DNA from 2 places in the Paenibacillus sp. NPDC056933 genome. Region 1 is predicted to be linked to the other one. Evidence: riboswitches for the same ligand, from Rfam matches in the RefSeq annotation. Region 1 holds a riboswitch; the other holds the start of a gene.
The links. Region 1 has a riboswitch for ZMP and ZTP ahead of ACFTRD_RS10995 (bifunctional 5,10-methylenetetrahydrofolate dehydrogenase/5,10-methenyltetrahydrofolate cyclohydrolase). Riboswitches for the same ligand answer to the same signal wherever they lie in the genome.
Positions count from the first base shown of each region.

Region 2: another riboswitch for ZMP and ZTP. It lies ahead of ACFTRD_RS23405 (TIGR01440 family protein); the one in region 1 lies ahead of ACFTRD_RS10995 (bifunctional 5,10-methylenetetrahydrofolate dehydrogenase/5,10-methenyltetrahydrofolate cyclohydrolase).

Region 1 is NZ_JBHUQN010000001.1:2,455,385-2,466,576, reverse strand. It holds gene ACFTRD_RS11025 (MBL fold metallo-hydrolase) at 1-648, shown strand, start outside; gene ACFTRD_RS11020 (ArsR/SmtB family transcription factor) at 894-1,799, shown strand; gene ACFTRD_RS11015 (MFS transporter) at 1,840-3,102, shown strand; gene ACFTRD_RS11010 (nitroreductase family protein) at 3,274-3,759, opposite strand; gene ACFTRD_RS11005 (nitroreductase family protein) at 3,777-4,361, opposite strand; gene ACFTRD_RS11000 (MarR family transcriptional regulator) at 4,373-4,855, opposite strand; ZMP/ZTP riboswitch at 5,086-5,167, shown strand; gene ACFTRD_RS10995 (bifunctional 5,10-methylenetetrahydrofolate dehydrogenase/5,10-methenyltetrahydrofolate cyclohydrolase) at 5,220-6,077, shown strand; gene ACFTRD_RS10990 (DUF817 domain-containing protein) at 6,229-7,026, shown strand; gene ACFTRD_RS10985 (hypothetical protein) at 7,202-7,612, opposite strand; gene ACFTRD_RS10980 (hypothetical protein) at 7,643-7,801, opposite strand; gene ACFTRD_RS10975 (class I SAM-dependent methyltransferase) at 7,937-8,611, shown strand; gene bshB2 (bacillithiol biosynthesis deacetylase BshB2) at 8,834-9,508, opposite strand; gene ACFTRD_RS10965 (YojF family protein) at 9,532-9,876, opposite strand; gene ACFTRD_RS10960 (family 43 glycosylhydrolase) at 10,236-11,192, opposite strand, start outside.
Region 2 is NZ_JBHUQN010000003.1:725,982-737,173, reverse strand. It holds gene atpF (F0F1 ATP synthase subunit B) at 1-259, opposite strand, end outside; gene atpE (F0F1 ATP synthase subunit C) at 375-599, opposite strand; gene atpB (F0F1 ATP synthase subunit A) at 676-1,494, opposite strand; gene ACFTRD_RS23430 (ATP synthase subunit I) at 1,536-1,916, opposite strand; gene ACFTRD_RS23425 (AtpZ/AtpI family protein) at 1,909-2,163, opposite strand; gene wecB (non-hydrolyzing UDP-N-acetylglucosamine 2-epimerase) at 2,350-3,507, opposite strand; gene upp (uracil phosphoribosyltransferase) at 3,546-4,175, opposite strand; gene ACFTRD_RS23410 (serine hydroxymethyltransferase) at 4,600-5,847, opposite strand; gene ACFTRD_RS23405 (TIGR01440 family protein) at 5,891-6,484, opposite strand; ZMP/ZTP riboswitch at 6,624-6,705, opposite strand; gene ACFTRD_RS23400 (low molecular weight protein arginine phosphatase) at 6,795-7,367, opposite strand; gene ACFTRD_RS23395 (manganese efflux pump MntP) at 7,489-8,049, opposite strand; gene ACFTRD_RS23390 (L-threonylcarbamoyladenylate synthase) at 8,223-9,416, opposite strand; gene spoIIR (stage II sporulation protein R) at 9,653-10,312, opposite strand; gene ACFTRD_RS23380 (FtsW/RodA/SpoVE family cell cycle protein) at 10,635-11,192, opposite strand, start outside.

The sequences.
Region 1 (11,192 bases):
GGAGTTGAAATGCTCCATCTGGATTATCATGGGAATGTGATCCACCCCATTCTTTTAAAGGATCAAGAAATGACGATTCTAATAGACACTGGTTTTCCAGGTCAATTTGAGGATCTGAGTCTGGCAATGGAAAAGACTGGCGTCTCGTTAGACAAATTAAATGCAGTGATTTTGACCCATCAGGATGTCGATCATATAGGGAATCTTCCGGAGATTTTGCAGACGCGTGGCAACACTATTAATGTATATGCACACGAACTGGATAAGCCGTACATCCAAGGGGAGCTGCCTCTCTTGAAAGATGGTCACTTGGACAATCCTCCAAAGGGCAAAGTACACGATACCTTAATAGATGGTCAGGAACTGCCGTTTTGCGGCGGGATTTGCGTTATTCACACGCCTGGGCATACACCTGGGCATATCAGTCTTTATTTGAAGGAAAGCAAAATTCTCATTGCCGGAGACTCCATGTACAGTGTAGACGGTATGCTTGGGGGAATTCACGCCCCGACTACACCGGATATGAACGCAGCAAAACTCTCGTTAAGAAAGTATGCAGATCTAGACATTACATCTGTCATTTGTTACCACGGGGGATTAAGTGATGTAAATGTGAAAGATCAGCTAGCAGAACTCATCCAAGATTAAAGTTTAATATACACTTTTGGAGAGTATTACTCGGTTATTTTTTAATGTCTGCTCATTTTGCTGTCAGAATAAATCCTAAAGACGATTCTTCAGGTGCTCGCCACCCGTGGAACGTCTTTTTTCGTTGAAGAGAATAAGTGAATCATTAGACTTTTTGTTGCAAACCCATAATTGTTCGTATAAAATAAAACAAATGAGTTGTTCTATAAATATAGAACAATAGAGACGAGGAGAAATTTCGAGTTATGAACTACAAAGTGAAAGTTGATTTCGCACCCATTTATGAATGTGTAAGCAGCCTGACGGTTTTCATGAGCAAACAGAATCATAATGCTCTGGATGCCGGAAAACTATGGGTTAAAGAAGTACAGGATCGATTCGCACCTGCCAAACTCCAACAAATGCGGGAGACGATAAAACTTGTAGGCGATTTCAGCCTTGCGCCTTATATTTGGAGTTGCCCCGGAGAACGCTCAGTGAGTGCTTTTTTGGATTGGCTTGAAGATCTGTCTACAGGCCAGCTGTATGATATCGCTGCTAATGTGAAGTTGTCCGTGCCCTCCAATCTCCCGGAACTGCGCAGTCGGACAACCGAAGCGCTGCGTGAATGGGATAAACACTATTTCAGTCAAATCGATTCGGCGGTTATCGAAGGTCTTGCCTTAGAAGCTGAAACCAGACGGTCCACTCTAAACGGAACCAATGACCTAGAGGTCTATGAGGAGGCTACGGAGGGTATGCGTCTTTATCCCACCCCTCTGCTCAAACAAGTGATTCTAATTCCTCAATATCATGCCCGTCCCTTTGTCACCTCAGCCATCTTTGATGAAGTGATTTTCACCAGCTACTCTGCCGATATTCTCCCTCCAGCAGCGGGGCGGCCTGAACATAAACTGCTGCGTCTAACACGAGCATTGTCCGACGAAACCAGATTATACATCCTCCGCCTGTTGGCTGGAAGGCAGTTAACATTCACTGAGATCGTTAGCGAGGTTAAACTTTCTAAGAGCACGGTACACTACCACCTGATTTCATTAAGGGCAGCGGGCCTTGTGATCGTGCATTATAACCAGAAAACGACCTCTTACAGCCTGCGTCTGGAAGCCCTCAACAAACTTTCGGAACAGATTTCAGCTTATATCGAAGAATGATCATCAGGTCCCTTTAACCCACGCATACGGAGGAGCTCTCATGCTTAAGCGCAGTTATTATGGTTTATTAGCTACTGTTACTCTTAGTTCTTTTGGTGACGTATTTGGTCTTCTGGCTATGGAATGGCTTGTCTATGAAATAACTGCATCTAAAATGGCCATGGGTGCGATGGCACTATGCTTTACGATTCCAGAAGTGGCCTTTCGGTTGATCGGCTCACCGTTGTCTGATCGGCTGCACCGGGGCCGGTTCATGGCAGTGCTTGCTTCTGTTAGGTTGCTTGCTCTCTTATTGCCGCTGAGTCTGGGACTCGCAGGCCACTTGCAATTATGGCATCTTTTTCTGGCCGCAGGGTTGAGCGGGGCATGTTCTGCCCTATTCATGCCCACAGCGATGGCTATTGTTCCGGGAGTGTCAGGTAAGCGCAAACTGGTGCGTGCATTCGCGGTAATCGACGGCTGCCGTAATGCAGCTGCCTTGTTGGGGCCGGCCCTGGCTGGAGCGCTTACTGCCGCCGCCGGAGCGTTGCCGACGCTTGGCATCAACGCCGTATGTTACACCGCCGCCATCGCCACATTGCTCTGTCTGCCCGCAATGCAGAAGCCGGCGTCAGCAAAGGACTCCTTTTCCATTAAAGCGTATATCAGAGATATTCATGAAGGGTTCTCCTTTTATCGTAGTTTCCCCGCCATGCTCTCGATTATGGGAATGGTTGCGATCAGTAACATGTCTTCTGTGGCCATCTGGACGATGATGATTCCTTTTGTACGTGAAGTGTTACATCGGGATGCCGCTGCTATGGGCACACTGACCACCGCTTCCGCATGTGGCACATTAGTAGGATTAGTAGTCATCTCGTGGATGGGCGAAATCAAAAGACGACGGACAGTGATGCTGTGCAGCCTAGCCGCCATCGGGCTTTTTAACGCCTTGCTGGGCCTATTCCCGAGTTACCCGTTTGCGCTCGTTGCCTTATGTGCCGCTGGTGCTGCAGGGCCTTTCTTTGGTTCTCTCAGTTCTTCTTTGCATGGCACGCTTGTTCCTGGATCTCTGCAAGGTAGAGTCAACTCGATACGTTTCCTCATTGGTGGAGGACTGCAGCCTGTGGGTGCTTTGGCAGGTGCAGCAGTGGCAGAACGCTACGGTCTGCCTATCCTATTCTTGTCTTTGGGTCTTCTACCCTTGCTTTGTTCGGCCGCCGCAGCATTCCTTCCGAATCTGAAAAATTTAGATGGTGATTTATCTACTTTACAGAATAAATCACAATTTAATTCTCATAACAAGGGAATTAATATATTATAGAAATGTCATTTTCTACAGTGGTAGATCTTTGGATTCGTCGTACATATCCAGTTTAGCTGGCTTGTAACCTACAAATCTGATACACACCCCCACATAAAAAGGAACGACAATCCCTATCAAGGTTTTGTCGTTCCTCATTCATTTGAATTCTCTTCCCTTACATCTTCCTCGCTACAACAGTTCGAACTGAAGCTGAGGTTCAGCTATTTCAGCTTTCCCTTCCAGCTGTTCAGCGCCATATCCCAATTCTAGTACCGCAGCAATCCGCTCGTTACTCCGTACACCAAACGTTTCAGCACGGCTCCGATCGTACATCCAGTCATGCAATGTGCAGCGCACACCCAGACGCTGCTCATGAGCCAGCAATCGAAAATTTTGGATCAGACAGAAGACGGCTGCAAAGTCCTCTTCCCGCTTATGATGATCCGCCTCTTCCTTCACCAGGACCAGAAGATACGCTGGAGCGTGCTCCTGCAATCCCTGCATAAGCTTCCCATTACGGTTATCGGCAAAGATAAATCGCCATGGCTCACGGAGTCCATCATTTGGCGCCCATACGGCATGATTGAGCAATTCAAGGATTAGCGCCTGCGGTACCGGTCGATCCAAAAACTCACTCGGATTATTCATGTCTCCTTCCAGATCGAACAATTTCATTTTTACATCCTCCTCTTCTACGTAGCCTGCCCTCGCAATACAGTCCACTTCTGCTCAGCTGGCGTTCTTTTCCGACTTCTTGGCGCTTTGTCGTAATATCCCATATGAAGAATGCCAACAAATCTTTCATCCTCACGCAGTCCAATCCCTTGGAAAAATCCTTTATGCTGAATCATGGACTCTGTATCCCACAGCATTCCTAACCCTTGTTCCCAGCCCAGCAGTTGGAAGCTCTGCATCATCCCGCAGGCAGCCGCATAATTGCGGTCATTGGTCAGACGATCCGGTCCTACAGTCGACATAACAATGGCATGAGCAGGAATATCGCTAAACCTCTTTTTAAAAACATCCAGCAGTTTTCCCGGAATCAGCTTCCCCAACTTGCTCTGCGACATCTGTTCCAGCATGCAATCCACCAGCCGTTTGCGTGCTTCGGGAGTTCCGGCATATACCACACGCCACGAGCCAGCTTCAACAAATGGTTGAAGCCGTGTGGCCTTGCGCAGCAATTCAACAACTAACTCCTGTTCCACCGGCTTGGAATTACATTTACGAATACTTCTGCGTTCCCTGATCAATTCCGCCAGACTCAAATGCTTCACTCTCCTTCGTTTTACCTGGATTCAATATTTATACTGCTGTCTTGAAGAAATCGATGGATTACTTTTAGCTCCGTTTCCGAATATTTGTCCAAAGTACGATAGAAATGTTCAGCCTCATGTACATGCAGACGTTCATGCAGTTCAAATATCTTTTTGCCTTGCGCTGACAACCGGAAATAGCTCTCCTTCTTGTTGTCATTCATTTTCGTGAGTTTGACGAATCCTTCCTCCAGCAGTTTCTTGCCAATCTTGGTGATACTTGCTTTGGACAAATTCATCGCCTCGGCAATCCCCGTGTTGTTAATAGGCTCATGCTTGCCAATGCAATCTATCATATGAATCGCGGTCAAATGCTGAGGAATTTTCTCGATGCTTTCACGCTGGGCGATACTTAGAAAATGCTCGATTTCCGTATCCTTGTGATTCTCATATACATGTAATAAACGGATAAATTGGTCATAAAGCAACTGTTTTGTTCGATCTTTTGAATCCATCCTTCTATCACTCCTTATTTACCGATAAACAAAAAAAATGTTTTAAATTCAAGTATAAAATTACGAATTCTAATAATTATTGTTTACTAATTAACAATATATCACGAATGATAATGGTTATCAACTACATTGAGCATGATTAAAATTTTTTCGCTGACAACGTGTCTGCTCATTTGCCAAACTATTGAACATTTCTTCTTTTTCAAGTACTATCTATCTAAACAATTTAAACGACCATATGTAACTGGCGAACACGGTGAACCGTGAGGGAGCATATGGTTTTGTAATAAGCCGTACGCCTGGGCAGAGGTAAGGAATATTTATTTCCTTGCCTCTTTTTTATATTGAAAGGGCGATGTGAGATATGAGTACAGACAAACTGATTTTGAATGGACAAACGGTAGCGGATTTTATGAAGGAAGACATGGCCTCCAAGGTTGCCATTCTTAAGAAAAGAGGCATCCAGCCTTGTCTCGCGACGATTTTGGTCGGAGATGATCCTTCCTCAGCGACCTATGTGCGTATGAAAGGAAATGCTTGTGCTCGCATTGGTGTGCATTCCATTAAGGTCGTTCTTTCTGCGGACACCACCACAGAGGAATTGATTCAAGAGATCAACAAGCTAAATGATGACCCTTCCGTACACGGCATTTTGCTCCAGCACCCTGTCCCGAATCATATCGATGAAAGAGCAGCTTTTGATACCATCAGTATCGAGAAAGACGTTGACGGTGTAACGACCCTTGGTTTTGCACTTAATGCTTTTGGAGAAGCCGAATTTCCTTCCTGTACACCACAGGCTATTATGCGTATTCTGGATTTCTACAATATTCAAATCGAAGGCAAACATGCGGTGGTCATTGGAAGAAGTCCAATTCTGGGCAAGCCTGTATCAGCCATGCTGCTTAACCGGAATGCAACGGTGACGACCTGCCACTCCAAAACCATGAATCTGGAAGAAATCGTGAAGTTTGGCGATATCATTATTGCAGCCGTGGGCAAACCGCTCTTTGTTAAAGGAGAATGGATTAAATCTGGTGCTGTCGTTATCGATGCAGGTTATAACAAAGGAAATGTCGGAGATGTGGACTATGATGCTTGCTTTGCTCCTTCTTCAGCAATTACACCAGTACCGGGCGGCGTTGGCCCTGTGACCATTGCTACACTCATTGAACATACGATTAAGTCAGCAACCATTCTTTCTGAAAAGTCAATGAATTAGATCCACAGTCAGGTCCCTTCAATTCGAAGGGATCTTTTTAATTATATCCTCAAGTAGCTGTAGTCACATTGCATACGCTTTTTGAACGGAAAACAAGAAAATTCGGAGATATTTTTTTCTCTTTTTACAAATGGATTATATCTATATTATTATGAACAAGGCTTGGGAAGGAGATAAACATCAATTGAAACCTTTAGTACAGCTCCTGCATTTTGGCTATCATCAGGCGATGAGTTGCATTTTTCCTGTGGCGATCTTTGGAACCTTAGCCCTGTCAAGCGTTATAGAGATTCCCTTCCTTCACCGCTATGATGCCATTCTACTTGTATTATTACTAGTGCAATACCTTATGTACCGCAGCGGGCTGGAAACACGTGATGAAATCAAAGTCATATGTATATTTCACTTAATTGGTTTGGTGCTGGAGATTTATAAAGTCTGGATGGGATCATGGTCATACCCTGAGCCTGCTTTTACCAAGCTTTTTGGCGTCCCCCTTTATAGTGGATTTATGTATGCAAGTGTAGCAAGCTTTATGTGTCAAATATGGCGCAGATTGCGTATGGACATGACTGGTTGGCCTGGGTTCGCGTCTTCGGTTCTGTTAGGCGGAGCCATCTATATCAATTTTTTTACACATCATTTCATTCCCGATTTTCGTTGGTGGCTGACGGCGCTTGTATTTATCGTATTTAGGAAAACATGGATTATCTACCGGGTCCGATTAAGCACATATCGAATGCCATTGACACTGGCTTTTATCATCGTAGGTTTTTTCATCTGGACGGCTGAAAATATAGCCACATTTTTTAATGGCTGGAAATACCCTGACCAACATGACTCGTGGCAACTGGTTAGTTTTAGCAAGATCAGCTCTTGGTTCCTACTGGTAATTATTAGTGTGATCATTGTTGCACAACTAAAATACGTCAAAGCCAATCGTAGATAGTTTTATTGGCGATAGCAAAAAAGGAACAGCCTTTACACCATGGGTTGTTCCCTTTTTATTGCACAATCCTTAACTCTCTCCTAGAACCATGGAACCACTGTCATTCGGATCTTCAATTTGTTTATGGGTTATGAGCTCTCCTTTATCGTTGAATCCCTTAATCTCATAGGGGATCTTAGCTGACGAGGGCAAGAACACAAACCAGATTATTTGTTCCGAGCCCACCTCCACCCCATACCCACTTCCACCCGAATAATATCTTTCGAGCATACTCCACCTGTAGATTGCTGTTATTTTCCTGACTCGTTCTATGCGTAAACAAGATCATGCCGCCATCGACCGGTTCTTGATGAATGATTTGTGATGATTCGCCATTGGTTCTAAATTTCTGAATTGCTTTTTCAGGACTTTTACCTACAGGTATATGAAGGGTATCACTCATCCCCATTGCCTTGGACATACGCTGATCGGACAACCCTCCAGCTCTGTCATTAACATAAACAAATGCGATGGATAATGTGAGCAAAAGTAAGATGACGATCGCTGTGATTCGAAAGATTCGTTTGCTTCGCATTCTTTGTATCACGATAACTACTCCTTAAGATGACGATAACTACTATTCTACTTGAACGGTAGATAGCTCAGCGAAACCAAGCGGGTGCTTGATCAATTCTCCACTATAGTCAGACACCGTACCGGCTTTTGCCAAGTCATCTCGCCCCGCTGTCTCAAGCTCTTTCAGATCATAATCAGAGGGCAGCGTTTCAATATCCACATAGTAGTCGGGATTACCCTTGAAAGTGGATCGAAACCCATAGTTCTAACCTATAGACTTATCCATATTCAGTATTTCCCCTTAGCTTATCGCTCTTGTAAAATATTGAAAAAGACCTCAAGGAGCGATGCGTCAATGAAACCTACGGTTAAGCAACTGTTCGATCGGATAGCCGAAGACTATGATGTGCAACGAAAACAGCTAATCCCTTGTTTTGATGAGTTTTATGGAATGGCTCTGGATCTGATGGAAAGCCCTCTAGAATCCCCGCGTATTCTTGATTTGGGCGCTGGTACGGGACTACTCTCCGGAATGCTGCTGCAAAAATACCCAAAAGCACAGCTGACTCTGGTAGACATTAGTGAAAAAATGCTTGAAGGAGCACGTCACAGGTTTAGAGATATTACCCAAGTGCAGTATGTCGTAGGGGATTATTCCAGACATGATTTTACCAGTTCCTACGATATGGTTATCTCATCCCTCTCCATACATCATCTGAACCATGCTGACAAGAAAAACGTATTTTGTACTGTTCACGAGCTGCTGGAATCTGGTGGGCTCTTCATTAACGCGGACCAGGTTCAGGGAAGAACAGTTGATACGGACACTTATTACCGCCAACGCTGGTTGAAATCGATTCATCGGAGCGGATTATCTGATGAGGCCATCTCGGCTTCGATTGAACGACGGAAAGCAGACATCAACGCCCCTCTGGAAGATCAGCTAGTGTGGTTGGAGGAAGCCGGCTTCAGCATGGTGGATTACATGTATAAATATTTGGACTTCGCGGTGTTTTGCGCACAAAAATAACAAAGGCCGGATTACGAGCAACAAATGCTCAGGGTCCGGTCTTACAATCTCTGCGCTCTATCGCCGTGTCAAACCAAACCTGTGCTGTCATTAATCAAGTTCACGGGAATATTGTTATATCTGTTTATTTTTGAATTACTCTATTTGAAGAAACTTGGGAGGTAAAAACCAAAAAAGTCGCCCATCGGGCGACTTTTGGTCTGACAATTTGAAAAATAAAAATTATTGGAATCGGTATGTCCAAAATGTTTCTCGTCCAAATCGGTTTCGGATTTGTTCATCATCCAATTCCAGCTTGCCGACAAGCTCCGGCGCTTGGAATTGTGATCGGTGAGCTCGAATCGATGCCATTTTGGGGGCAAGGAATCCGGTCACATCTTCAATCACATCCGCTTTACCGATATCTTGCTCGTGATTGTTCGAGAACGCGCAGCAATACACAAGAGGTCTTTCTTCTGCGGGTAGACGGCCAATCGTTCGCGTAACAGCAGCTCCGGTTGCGTCGTGATCAGGATGCACACTGTACCCTGGATAGAATGTTATGACCAGTGACGGGTTCAGTTCTTTGAGGAGTGCCATGATCTGACCATCCAGAAGTTCAGGGTCTTCGAATTCAATCATTTTATCATGAAAACCGAGCATCCTCAGGTCTTGAATGCCAATTGCATTGGAGGACTCTATGAGTTCCTCCTTACGGATTGCTGGCAAGGTGACCCGGTTGGCGAACGGCGGAATGCCCATGTTACGTCCCATCTCCCCTAGTGTCAGGCAAGCATAAGTGACGTGAGCACCGCCTTCTATGTACTTCGCCAACGTTCCCGAAGCCGTGAACGCTTCATCATCGGGATGCGGAAACACAACCAAAATACGCTGATGTTCGTACTGTTTGTTTTTCATTCTTAATTGATCCTCCGCTTTCATCAGAACATTTCCCGACTAAGTTGTAAAGCTACAACCAGCTTTCCTTGACTGTCGTGACCGGCCAGAATGAGTCGTTCCTTTTCCAGCTCGTCAATGTGTGTAAGTCCCTCAGCATATACCCAGCCGTGAGTTGTTTTTAAGCCAACTCGGTAGGGTCCCGTGCCGGAGATAGATCCTTGCGTATATCGTATAACCGCATTGGAAATGAACGCCGACCCTGGATGACGGGTACTATCAAAGTGACTGGCGTATGCACCTGATGTAAGTTCGAGATGCATATATAGGTCCTGATCGAGAAAACGATCAATCCGTGATTGGATGTCTTGAGGCTCTATTGGCTGCATGGCGGCCTCCTTGTTCATAAAAAGTAAGTTGCTAGATCCATTTTAACATATGTGTTGTGAGAATAGACAGCAAATGAAAGAGTGTAATGTTTTTGCAGTTCTCTACTCACTGATTTCTGTAAAATCTTCTTCTTTTTGCACGTGGATGGACGGCGGCTCAAGCAATTTCGGAAGTGACGCAAGTTGGGGATGATGCACGATATCATCCACATCATTTCATTAACAATGAATTTGTTGAATTAGCTACTGAGAAATGACGATGGCTTATATTGTTAAGACAAAAAAGCCGCCAATTGGCGGCTTTATACGTCTCAGTTCTCTTTATAACCATTTCATTCTCCGCGTTTATGCTTTCGACCTCAAGGGGAAACAGATACGTTATCGAAATGCGTGTGCTTGTTAGCCGTGCGAACACCGATTTTGCCATGTGTGAACGGATTTAGGCTGTTGTCTGTATAATCAATCTTCGGGTTGACCATATCATCTACATACACTTTGATGTTTGTACCATTAACAGCAACTTTCATATGATACCAGGTATTGGTAGCATATGATTGCGCATTGCTCTTGAGGAGCACCCAATTATAATTCATCTTGCCCAGACTGACTCCGCTTGTAGTTAGATAGGCGTAATAACCTTGTAAAGCATCATAATTGTTCTGGCCCAGTTCCGTACCGTGGGATGGATTGGACACTCTGACGAGCAACCCCCCGTCACCCCCTGAGTCATTCATCTTGATATCAGCCTCGACCGTATAATCCGCCCATCCTGAATCCCCGAATGTAGATTTGGCAGGCCCGGAGCTTGCTGCACTGTATTCACCATTCTCTACCGCCCAGGTTCCTTCAAACCGGGTCCATCCATTATCGTTGCCATCGTTAAAATTATCGCTCACGTTTGTAACATCAACATTTTTCTGAAATGTCATTCTTGAGAAATCGGCCTCGCCTGTTACAAATTCAACCTTTAACTCCCGTTGTCCGGCGTTTAAATAGACCTTTTTCTTCGATATGTTTTTCCAATTATCCCATCCGCCCGTATTAGGTACATTGACGATACCCGTTAAGTCGGTCGCACCATCCCACACTCGAATCTGAGCCCCGTCCAACGAAGTTGCCATGCGAAAATCAATATCGTAATATCCACTTGACTCGACGTTTACTTTGTATTTATACCATTCTCCAGTCTGATTCCAGCCTAAGTTGAACAGTCCTTCGTTATTCAGGCGAATATCCCCGGCATCGGTCCGATAAGCCCCGCCCAGGTTCCCGGCTGTTGTATCATGATAAGCGACACCTTCGCCTCCTTTTATATA
Region 2 (11,192 bases), on a different contig from region 1:
GTTTGCCGCCTGTTTGTTTGGATTGTTCAATGATGTCATATGCATCTTTACGTGCCTTTTCAAGAGCCTGCTTCTGTTCCTCAACATAGGCAATAGCCTGATCCCGCGTTTGGGCAGCCTCATTCATTTGCGCCAATACGAGTTCACGACGTTTTTCCATAATGGAGAAAAGTGGACCAAATGCATAACGGCTAAGCAGCCAATATAAAATACCAAATGCTATAATCGCCAGAACTGTATTTTCCCATACGAAATTCAATCTGTTCACTCCTTCCTGAAGGTATCCTCAGGCCGCAACTCCGCGTTTACGGACGCTACCTAAAAAGAAGGCGCGGATGGCTGTGGCCTTCCCCGCCAAACCTGCACTGATTTTATTAAGCCGCTCCGTAGAAAATGAACGCCAGTACCACACCGATGATCGGCAATACCTCGATCAAACCTACACCGATAAACATTGTTGTTTGAAGAGTGGATTTTGCTTCCGGTTGACGGGCAATACCCTCCACCGTTTTGCTGATTACCAAACCGTTACCGATACCTGCGCCAAGTGCGCCCAATCCTGCAACAATTGCTGCTGCCAATAATGCCATTGCTCCCATTTGTATATCCTCCTTAGAATGTTCGTTCAAATTTTATAGTTCAGCCCTACAGGGTTAACCGTAATGGACTTGAATCTTAATGCTCCTCGTGCGACTCGACGGTTTGTGATATGTATACCATCATCAAAACCGTGAATACGAATGCCTGTATGGCTCCGATGAAAATACTGAACCCCTGCCACGCCGTCAACAGCGGAATTGCTGCAATTGCGCCAATCCATTTGAATGCTGTAAGCTTCATAATCGTGGAGATTAGAACCTCACCTGCGAAGATATTGGCGAACAAACGCATACCGTGTGTCAACAATTTGGATGCCGTCTCCACAATGTTGATTGGGAAGAACAGCCAGTGTGGTTGGAAATAATGCTTGAGATACGTTTTGGTGTTACGGAAAAGTCCCAATCCATGCGCGATAGCAAATGCAATCAACGCAAGACCCATGGTTACCGAAAGGTCAGCCGTAGGTGATTTCCACCAGGCAACTTCGATATGTGGATGAGCTTCAGGATCCTTCTCGTGAGCTTCATGGAACGCTTCTTGAACCGAGACGATTGGCTTGCCAAAGATTTCAGCTTGGCTTGCATCCGTAGCCCCAGTTACGACGCCCAAAGGGAGACCCAACATGTTTCCCACAAAGATAAACATAATCATTGTGGTTGCCAAGGTAAGGAAATGCTGCCCCTTCTTCATGTCCATCGTGCTCGAGATCAGGTTGCGTACAAACTCAATCGCCCACTCCAGGAAGTTTTGCATTTTGCCCGGATTTTCTACCGACAAGTTCCGCGTAGCCAGTTTTGCAACAATAAATACAATGGCGGATGTTACGATCAGCATCAGCAGAACAGACAAATCCAGATGGAACCCACCCAGGTTAATTATCGGAGATTCATGCATATTTTTCTCACCCCTTTCTCATTCGAAAGCTTGCAGCACCACTATGAGTCTGCTTTGCGGGACAACAATATCCCTATAAATAGTAAGGAAAATTGTGCTATGACCAAGCCAGCTACAACCGCATATAAATTGAAGTATTGCGGATACTGCATCGCCATGAAAATAGCGAGTACTGCAAGAGCTGCTCTAGTCAAAAATCCCAGGTTCACTCGCTTAAGGTTTCCTTCCGCTGCACCATCCAACATTCTCCTGACTTTGCGACCCAGATAAGAAGCGTTGATCCAACTGATCACCGTTCCCAGGGCCAGTCCCAAAGCTATTGTTTCCACACGGGGCAGAAAGGCCGCTGCGAGAAAACAAATCATAAGAAAGTACATGATGAAAACAGTCATCCATCTGCGGTATCTGGTTAGTTCACTCATCACTTTCCCCCATGAATTTTTTCGCGATAAAGTAGATGCTTACGCCGCCTGCTGCCAAGAAAAAGAGAACGCTTACGGCGATCCATATTCCGCTACCCCCGAGGGTCTTGTCCAACCAGGAGCCAACGTAATATCCGGCAACAGCGAGAATGGCAATCTCGATTCCAAAAGCTGTCACGAGCCCCATTGCTTTCCACACATTATCATCATGGTTACGGGATGAATTTGGTTTGTTCGAATCGGCCATTTTCCACGCCACCCTTGCAATCCCAGTTAATTTTACTGAATGATGAGAGCCTTTGTCAATTGAATGATTTTAGCGTTTTAAAGGGGAAAACGAAGGGATTATAGGCCATCAGAGCCCATAAACCCGCGTAAACCGTACAGTTTAACTGTATGCTGTACCCTTTAATAATCCGTCAGAAAAAATGAATTATTTTTTGAATTTTCTGTGAAATGATTCCGGACGTTCACTATTTACACCAAAATGGTGCAAAATCGCATTGACAATTCTTTCCGAAGCATGTCCATCACCATATGGATTGGCAGCCTGACTCATGCTTGCATACAGCGTCTCGTCTGTAAGCAGAGCTCTGGTCCGTTCATATACACGTTCCTCTTCGGTGCCTACCAGTTCAAGTGTTCCTGCTTCGATGCCCTCCGGGCGCTCCGTTGTATCCCGCAGGACGAGAACAGGCACACCAAACGAAGGCGCTTCTTCCTGCAAACCGCCTGAATCGGTCAATATCAAGTGAGTATGCGGGTAAAAGTTATGCAAATCCACGACGTCTAGTGGATCAATCAATTGAATACGGGGATGATTCCCCAGAATCGCGTGAGCCGGCTCCTTCACAGCAGGACTTGGATGCACCGGGTACACGATGGCAATATCCTCAAACTCGTCGGCAATCCGTTTGACGGCCTGGAAAATGTTACGGTGAGGCTCGCCCTGGGATTCACGGCGGTGAGCTGTCATCAGCACAAGACGTTTGCCTTTTGCCCAATCTAGTACCGGGTGTGTGTAATCCTGCCGTACTGTATATTGAAACACATCTGTTACCGTGTTGCCTGTGACATACGTACTAGACTCTGATTTATTTTCTTTGGCAAGATTGGAAGAAGACCAGTCCGTTGGTGCAAAATGCAAGTCAGCAAGTACGCCGGTTAACTGACGGTTCATTTCTTCCGGGTATGGAGAGAGCTTGTTCCATGTTCGAAGGCCCGCTTCCACATGACCCACCTGGATCTGCTGCAGGAACGCAGCATAGCTGGCTACAAACGTAGTCAGCGTATCACCGTGAACCAGCACGATATCCGGTTTGGCTTCACGCAAGACTGGCTCCAGACCTCCCAGCACACGAATTGTAATTTCATTCAGCGTCTGGCGATCTTTCATCACATCCAGGTCATAGTCTGGATGAATATCGAATACTTCTAGAACCTGATCCAGCATTTGGCGGTGCTGTGCAGTAACGCAAACGATGGATTCAATCGATTCGGGATGTTTCTGCAATTCCAAAATAAGCGGAGCCATCTTGATGGCCTCCGGGCGCACCCCGAATATCGTCATGACTTTAATTTTCTTGGACATTGAAGCAAAGCCCCTTTTCTATTCAGCATGCAATATGCTTATTTTGTGCCGTACAGACGGTCTCCTGCATCTCCCAGTCCGGGAACGATATAACCATGATCATCGAGACGATCGTCCAGCGCAGCCACGTAGATGTCTACATCCGGATGTGCATCCTGAACTGCTTTTACCCCTTCAGGAGCTGCAACAAGGTTCATCATTTTGATCTGGGTGCATCCGCGTTTTTTCAACACGTCAATAGCTGCAATGGCAGAACCGCCAGTTGCCAGCATCGGGTCAATTACAATCAATTGGCGCTCTGTCACGTCTGTAGGCAGTTTGGTGTAGTATTCTACCGGTTGCAGGGTTTCCGGGTCACGGAACAGACCCACATGTCCAACTTTTGCAGCTGGCAGCAATTTCACAACACCATCCAGCATGCCGAGTCCTGCACGCAGAATCGGTACCAGTCCGAGCATACGTCCAGAGATGACTTTGCCCTGTGTGGCTGCTACAGGTGTCTGTACATCGATAGTCTCCAGCTCAACATCTCTTGTAATCTCATAAGCCATCAGCGTTGCCACTTCATCCACCAATTCACGAAAATCTTTCGTATTCGTACGCATGTCGCGTATAAACGTCAGTTTGTGTTGAATCAAAGGGTGATCACATATTACTAATTTTCCCATCTAATTTGTCCCTCCGGTAAGTTCTTCATGTTCAGCATTTCCAAATATGCCTAATCACCATTCATAGGCCCGATAAATCCTGTATATTATATCATCACCTACACCGAATTACACTATCAAAGGGCACCTAATCATTACAGAAAACCGAATCCTATAAAAATAGGACCGGAAAAATGAGTCTTCCGGTCCTTTTTGCTCCTGCTGTTATGTCGTTGAGATGATGAAATGCATGTAAACACGATGATGCTCCGCAAACAGAATGACCCTTCGATCGCTGTTATCCCCGGATTTTTTTGAACCCCCTTATTAAGGGGGAAATCCGGGAATAAAGGCGAACGCTACGCTTCTACGTCTTCATTCTGTTTGCTCCGTCTGCATGTTTACATTAAGAACATCTCAAATACAAACAGCATGAGCAAGTTTTTTAGTATTTAAGGTCGGTGTACAGAGGGAATTGATCTGTCAGTGCCGTCACTTCCGCACGAGCTTCATCCAATTTCGCTGCATCTTTAGGGTTTTTCAATGTTTTGGCAATGATCTTACCAATCGCTACCATTGCTTCTTCGTTCATACCGCGGGAAGTGGCCGCAGGTGTACCGATCCGGATACCACTCGTTACAAACGGGCTGGTTGGATCGAACGGAATTGCATTTTTGTTCACGGTAATGCCGATGGAATCGAGTACATGCTCGGCTTCCTTACCTGTGATGTTTACGCTGCGAGTGTCGATCAGCATCAAGTGGTTGTCTGTACCGCCGGATACGATGTTCAAACCTTCAGCAATCAGCGTTTCAGCCAGAACCTGTGCATTTTTCACGACATTTTGTGCATATGTTTTGAATGATGGCTGCAACGCTTCACCGAATGCTACCGCTTTGGAAGCAATCACGTGCATCAGAGGTCCACCTTGGGAACCCGGGAATACGGCTTTATCAATGGCTGCTGCCCATGCTTTGCGGCACAAAATCATACCACCACGAGGTCCACGCAGCGTTTTGTGTGTTGTTGTTGTTACAAAATGCGCATGTGGAACCGGGCTTGGATGCAATCCGGCAGCCACCAGTCCTGCAATGTGAGCCATATCCACCATAAACAAAGCACCTACATCATTGGCGATGGAAGCAAGCTTTTCAAAATCAATGGTACGCGGATATGCACTTGCACCTGCAACGATCATGCGAGGACGATGTTTGAATGCTGCTTTGCGCACTTCATCGTAATCAATCAGGAACGTATCTTCTTGTACACCATAAGCCACGAAATTGTACAGCAAGCCGGAAGCGTTAACCGGGCTACCATGAGTGAGGTGTCCACCATGCGCAAGGTTCATACCCAGCACAGTATCACCAGGTTTCAAAGCCGCAAGGTATACTGCCATGTTCGCTTGAGCACCGGAGTGAGGTTGAACATTGACATGTTCAGCTCCAAACAATTCTTTGGCACGATCACGTGCGATATCTTCAACGATATCGACATGTTCACAACCGCCGTAATAACGTTTGCCTGGATATCCTTCAGCGTACTTGTTCGTCAGTACAGATCCCATTGCTTCGATTACCGCTTCGCTTACGATATTCTCGGATGCGATCAGCTCGATGTTGTTTTGTTGACGTTTCAGTTCAAGATTCATCGCTTCCAGTACTGCCGGGTCATTCTTGCGCAATTGTTCCATGATTAAATTCCTCCCAGTTTATAAGTGAAATGGTTGAATAAACTTAGTCACAAAATGTCGAATCTGGTTGCTCTTCCATACGATACACTGCGCGTTCGCCGCCAATCAACTTGGGACGAGTCAATGCTGTAGTTACACGGGCATCCCCGATGTAGCGGAGCGCTGTTCGGAAAGGCACCGCCACATGCCGCAGATGCATGCCAATCATGGTTTCCCCGATATCCAGTCCCGCATGGGCCTGCACATGTTCAGCCAGACATGGATCAGTCAGTGAGCGATACGCTGCGGATGCCATGGAGCCACCTGCTTTTGGCACAGGAACAGCACCTACCTCAGTCAATCCAAGACGTGTAAGCAAGGAACGCTCCATCACCAGAGCACGGTTCAGGTGCTCACAGCATTGGAATACAACATCAAAACCGAACTCCTGCTGCACCTCGGATATACCTGCAAGAAGCTGCTGCGCCACTTCGATCGCACCGCTTGTACCAATCCGTTTGCCTGCGACTTCACTTGTACTGGTACCGATCACAACGATCTGTCCATGTCCAAGCTGTCCGGCAAGCGCCAATTCACGCAGAATGGATGCGGTCTGTTCACGTAATCCGGGTTGTTCCGAATCCAACTCAATAGTCATCCTATCGCCTCCCGATAAAATCATGCCCGACTTCCTCTTAGCTGTCCTTCGTATTCTTGCACGGCATTTCAGGTACTATTATAGCGAATATTCAGATGAAAGACGAAAAAAAGAGCAGTCTGCGGGTATCGCAGAATTGCTCTTTTGCCCAGGCGACCGGCCGTTTGTTCCGGTGCTCCATCGTGGTTATGCCCACTTCGTCGCCAGTTACACCGGATCCCTGTTTTCCCCTTCATCATAAAACAACCTGCGTCTAAAATCAACGGGTAATTTACATCCCGTGTCCGTTTTTTATAAAAAATGACTCGAATTAATCTAACTTGTCCAAAAGTCTGTCGAGCGCGGTCCGAATCTCTGCCGCGGCTACATTGTAATCATCGCGACTGCCGCCAAACGGGTCCGAAATATCAAAGCTCGGAATGCGCTGCCTGATCTCAATCGCCCGCTCACGTTCAGACGCCAGGATCTCCTGACCGAGTGCACGTTTCATCTCCAGTGTGGCAAACAGGCTGTCCAGTTCCTGAAGATCATTCAGGACGTTCTCATCATTCTCCACATATTCTTTCAAAGTGTACGTCTTGTGCACCGCGTCGGGAAAAACCTGCATAACATGCTGTTTATGGCTCCGTGTTAACGTTAGAATAAGGTCCGCCCAGCCGACCAGGTTCGGACTAAGCATCGTCGAATGGGGTGGCCCCTCAACGTTATGATCCCTCAATACGGCCTCCGCGTGGTGAGAAATTGGCATGCCCGTTGTTGCGGCTACGCCTGCAGAACGAACATCCACTTGAATGCCCCTCTCAGACGCCAGTTTACGCATAAGCCCCTCTGCCATGGGGCTGCGGCATGTATTTCCTGTACATACAAACAAAATATGTTTCATTGTGTTAGCCTCCCCATTTTGCAAATATTGTCGAATCATGTTCTAAACCCATCTAATCAAGTAAACCTATAACTCTATATTGAAGACTGTACTTGGCTGTAGTCGTCATTAACGTTGTATTCTAAAATATAAACAAAAGTCCAAAAGCAAGCAAGATCGCGCCGCCGACTGCTTCCCCGTAGTCCCCCATATTTTGGCTCACACGCCGTCCCAACAGCAGACCCATAACAGACATCACTCCGCCGCATACACCGAAAGCCAGCACGGTTAACACCAAATCACTGCTGAACATGCCGAGCGAGACACCAACGGAAAATGAATCAACACTGACACTGAGCGAGAACAAAATCACACCGAGCAGAGATCGATGATCCACCAGCTTGGTATCTCCCTCACGAAAAGCATTCAGAATCATATGGGCACCAAGCAGCACCAACAGACCGCCAGCTGCATACGTGGTGATGTCACCCAGCAAAGAACTGACGTATTTGCCCGTATACATGCCGATGAGCGGCATGATGATGTGAAACAGGGCCGTTACGGTACTGATCCGCAATATGTCTCGCAGACGGATACCTTTCATGCCAATCCCGATTCCGAGTGAGAAAGCATCCAGTCCGAGAGCGACGGCCATTATCAAAATGGTTACTAACTGCCCAACATGGGCAGATACATCCCACATCCCCATACCCCCAAGTCACGTAAAGGTTCTTGTACACCATATGCGGACAAGGACATAAACATGACCGGAGAAGTCTTTTGGCATGACTGGCATTCAACGAATGAATGACTAGTCGTGGCTAGAGGACGGATGCAGAAGGAAATATTCTTAGCGATATTATAGAAAAAGGGGAGCTATCCGTTACCGACCTGTATGAGTCGGTGACCCGCCGCCTTGAGCAGCCGGTTCATGACGGCTGCTCCCAGCCCTTCGCGCGAGCAGGCCTCAGCCACAATATATGTGGCGCCCTGCTCATCGCAGCTGCGCAGCGCGGCGTACAGCCGGCGCGCTGCTTCCTCCAGCTCGCTGGCTTCGCCCAGCGAGAACACGGCATCGGCGCGGTACTGCTCCGCGTGCTCGGCGAACGCCAGCACCGCGGTGCGCTCCCCGCGCTGCGCCGCCTCCGCGAGGGCGGCGCTGATCCAGGCCGCCACCGCTGCGGGCGGCCCCTCCACCACGCACAGCGCGCCTGTGGGCGCATAGTGCGTGTACTTCATGCCCGGCGAGCGCGGCGCCGGGCTGTCATCGCCACCGGGCCCATCGGCGAGCAGCGCCGGGTCCGTGGCGACACGAGCGGCAACGGCGGACAGCTGCTCCGCCGTAATGCCGCCAGGGCGCAGGATGGTGACGGTACCGTCGTCACCGACCTGCACCACCGTGGACTCGACGCCCACCCCGGTGGGGCCGCCGTCCACGATGCCGCCGATGCGGCCTGCCAGATCCTCGCGCACATGTGCGGCGAGTGTCGGGCTTGGCCGCCCGGAGCGGTTCGCGCTCGGTGCGGCGACCGGGCATTCCGCCGCCGCGATCAACTGCAAGGCCACCGGATGGTCCGGCATGCGCACGGCCACCGTATCCAACCCGGCGGTAACCCGCGGGGATACCGCCCCCGGCCTAACCGGCAGCACAATCGTAAGCGGTCCCGGCCAGAAGGCCGCCATGAGCGCCTCCGCTGTGCTGTTCACTTCCGTGACCAGGGAATCCAGCTGGTCCCGATGGGCAATATGCACAATCAGCGGATTGTCCGAAGGACGTCCCTTCGCTGCAAATACAGCTTCCACCGCTGCTGTACTACGTGCATCTGCGCCCAGACCATATACCGTCTCGGTCGGGAAAGCCACGGTCTGACCTTGACGAAGACAGGCTGCCGCAGCCTGCAGGTCCGCGAGCGCCTGCTGGTAGGCGCTGCCTTTTGCCACATCATCCGAGTTTTTATTGGCTACAAGTACATTGACATCCCAAATATGTGTAACCAGTTGCCCTGTACTTCTATCCATCCCCACGCCTTTCATGGAAGACTGATGCAATTGTTCGTTCTCTCTATTCATATATCCATCATTCCTAAACTTCAGTAGGGTAGTAAACGCAAGACATCCCGCTTCCGCGATGCCTTTTTATCTTTTATGGCTGATTCTTATAATTATAACATATCTGCTCCACCCGGGGATGCGCCCCATTCACAACCATTTAGCTTCATGGGTGAAAAACATGTATTCATAATAATAGCAAAAGGGTACTCCCCTAATTCGAAGTCCCCCTGATCATTTTTACGCATACCCACATGTTATGCAAACAATCCCGTTACCCAATCCCACAACTTTACTGCCATATCCCACAGGAAGAAACGTGCCTCCGGTGTGGCTGCCTGCACGGATGCTTGCGCATCTCCTGGCTCTGCAGCCACTGCTGATGCTGTTGCAGGCTTCGCTAGGGCATCACCTGTCCCTGCATCAATGAAACATAATGGCGGAAACAATACACACCACCAGTTTTGCCCTTCGCCTTTACCCAGTGTTATCCGCACCGCTTCATAATCTCCAGCGGGATATACGGTACCCCCATATAATTTGGTAGGAAACGGAACAACGCCGAGTTCCACCTGATACGAATAGGTTAACCCACGATTGGCAAGCTCTTCGCCCACACGATCCTCGATTTCCGATAAATGCTGACGAATGACCCCACGCGCTTCTTCCAGACTTTGCGGATTCTCCAGCTCAGTTACCCATTCATCCATCTGGGCAACAACTGCATCACGAATCTCGCGTTTGACCAATTGATCCCCCGCTGCATCCGAGTTTGCGAGAATACGCAAGCGAATGGATTGTTCCGGAATCGCTGTGGCTGCCACAGCTGCATCGGTTTTCTGACCTTCCCACATCATAATGACCATCATAAGACATACCATAATAAGTCCAATTTGTTTTACGATTCTTCTGCTCATTCCGTTCTCCCCCTCGGCTCCCGTGATCATGATTCCTGTAACTCTCTCATGTCTATCAGTATGCCCGGAAGAGTTGGAAGTAAACCTGGTAGAACGATAAATCTATTAAAATTCGAACAGAAAGGATAGACTTGAATCGTTAAGACCTTTCTCTTGCCCATGGCCGATAGAAATCAAAGAAGTGCCTGCCTATGGAACACTTATCGGCTGGCACTACCTTGAAAAATCTAAATCCTAGCTTACCCTTATTGTCATACTCCAACATAGTCTGATTAGAATATGGAATGTTCATAACAAAGATTTATCCTACAAAGATTAAAGATTACGCTGTTGTCTTTTCCTTTTTGACCATACTCCATAAGCGTTCCAGCAAGTTAGGTCGTTGTTCTCCCATAAGAAGTTCGTCCTCTTCTTCCTGACCATATAATTTAATACTCATCACCAGCCCGATACACGCCATATTAATGAGCAATGAGGTACCGCCATAGCTGATAAACGGCAGCGTAATGCCTGTGAGCGGCATCAGCCCAAGGAAAGCCCCTATATTTTCAAACACTTGATATAACAGCATGCCAATAATACCTACAATCACGACAGGCCCTGCCCGGTCCCTGCAATGTAGAGCGATTAACACCATACGATGGATGAGGATAAAGTACAATAAGAGCAGAACAGATCCACCTACAAAACCAAACTCCTCGGCAATGACCACAAAAATGGAATCTGAATACGTATACGGTACCCGCCCGGATTGCACGGATGTACCCTGCATGTAGCCCTTGCCTGTTATACCTCCTGAGCCTATGGCGAGAGCCGCATTTTTCGTATGCCAGGAAGCCTTCGACGTGGCTTTATCCGGGACAAGCCAGGGATCAATTCG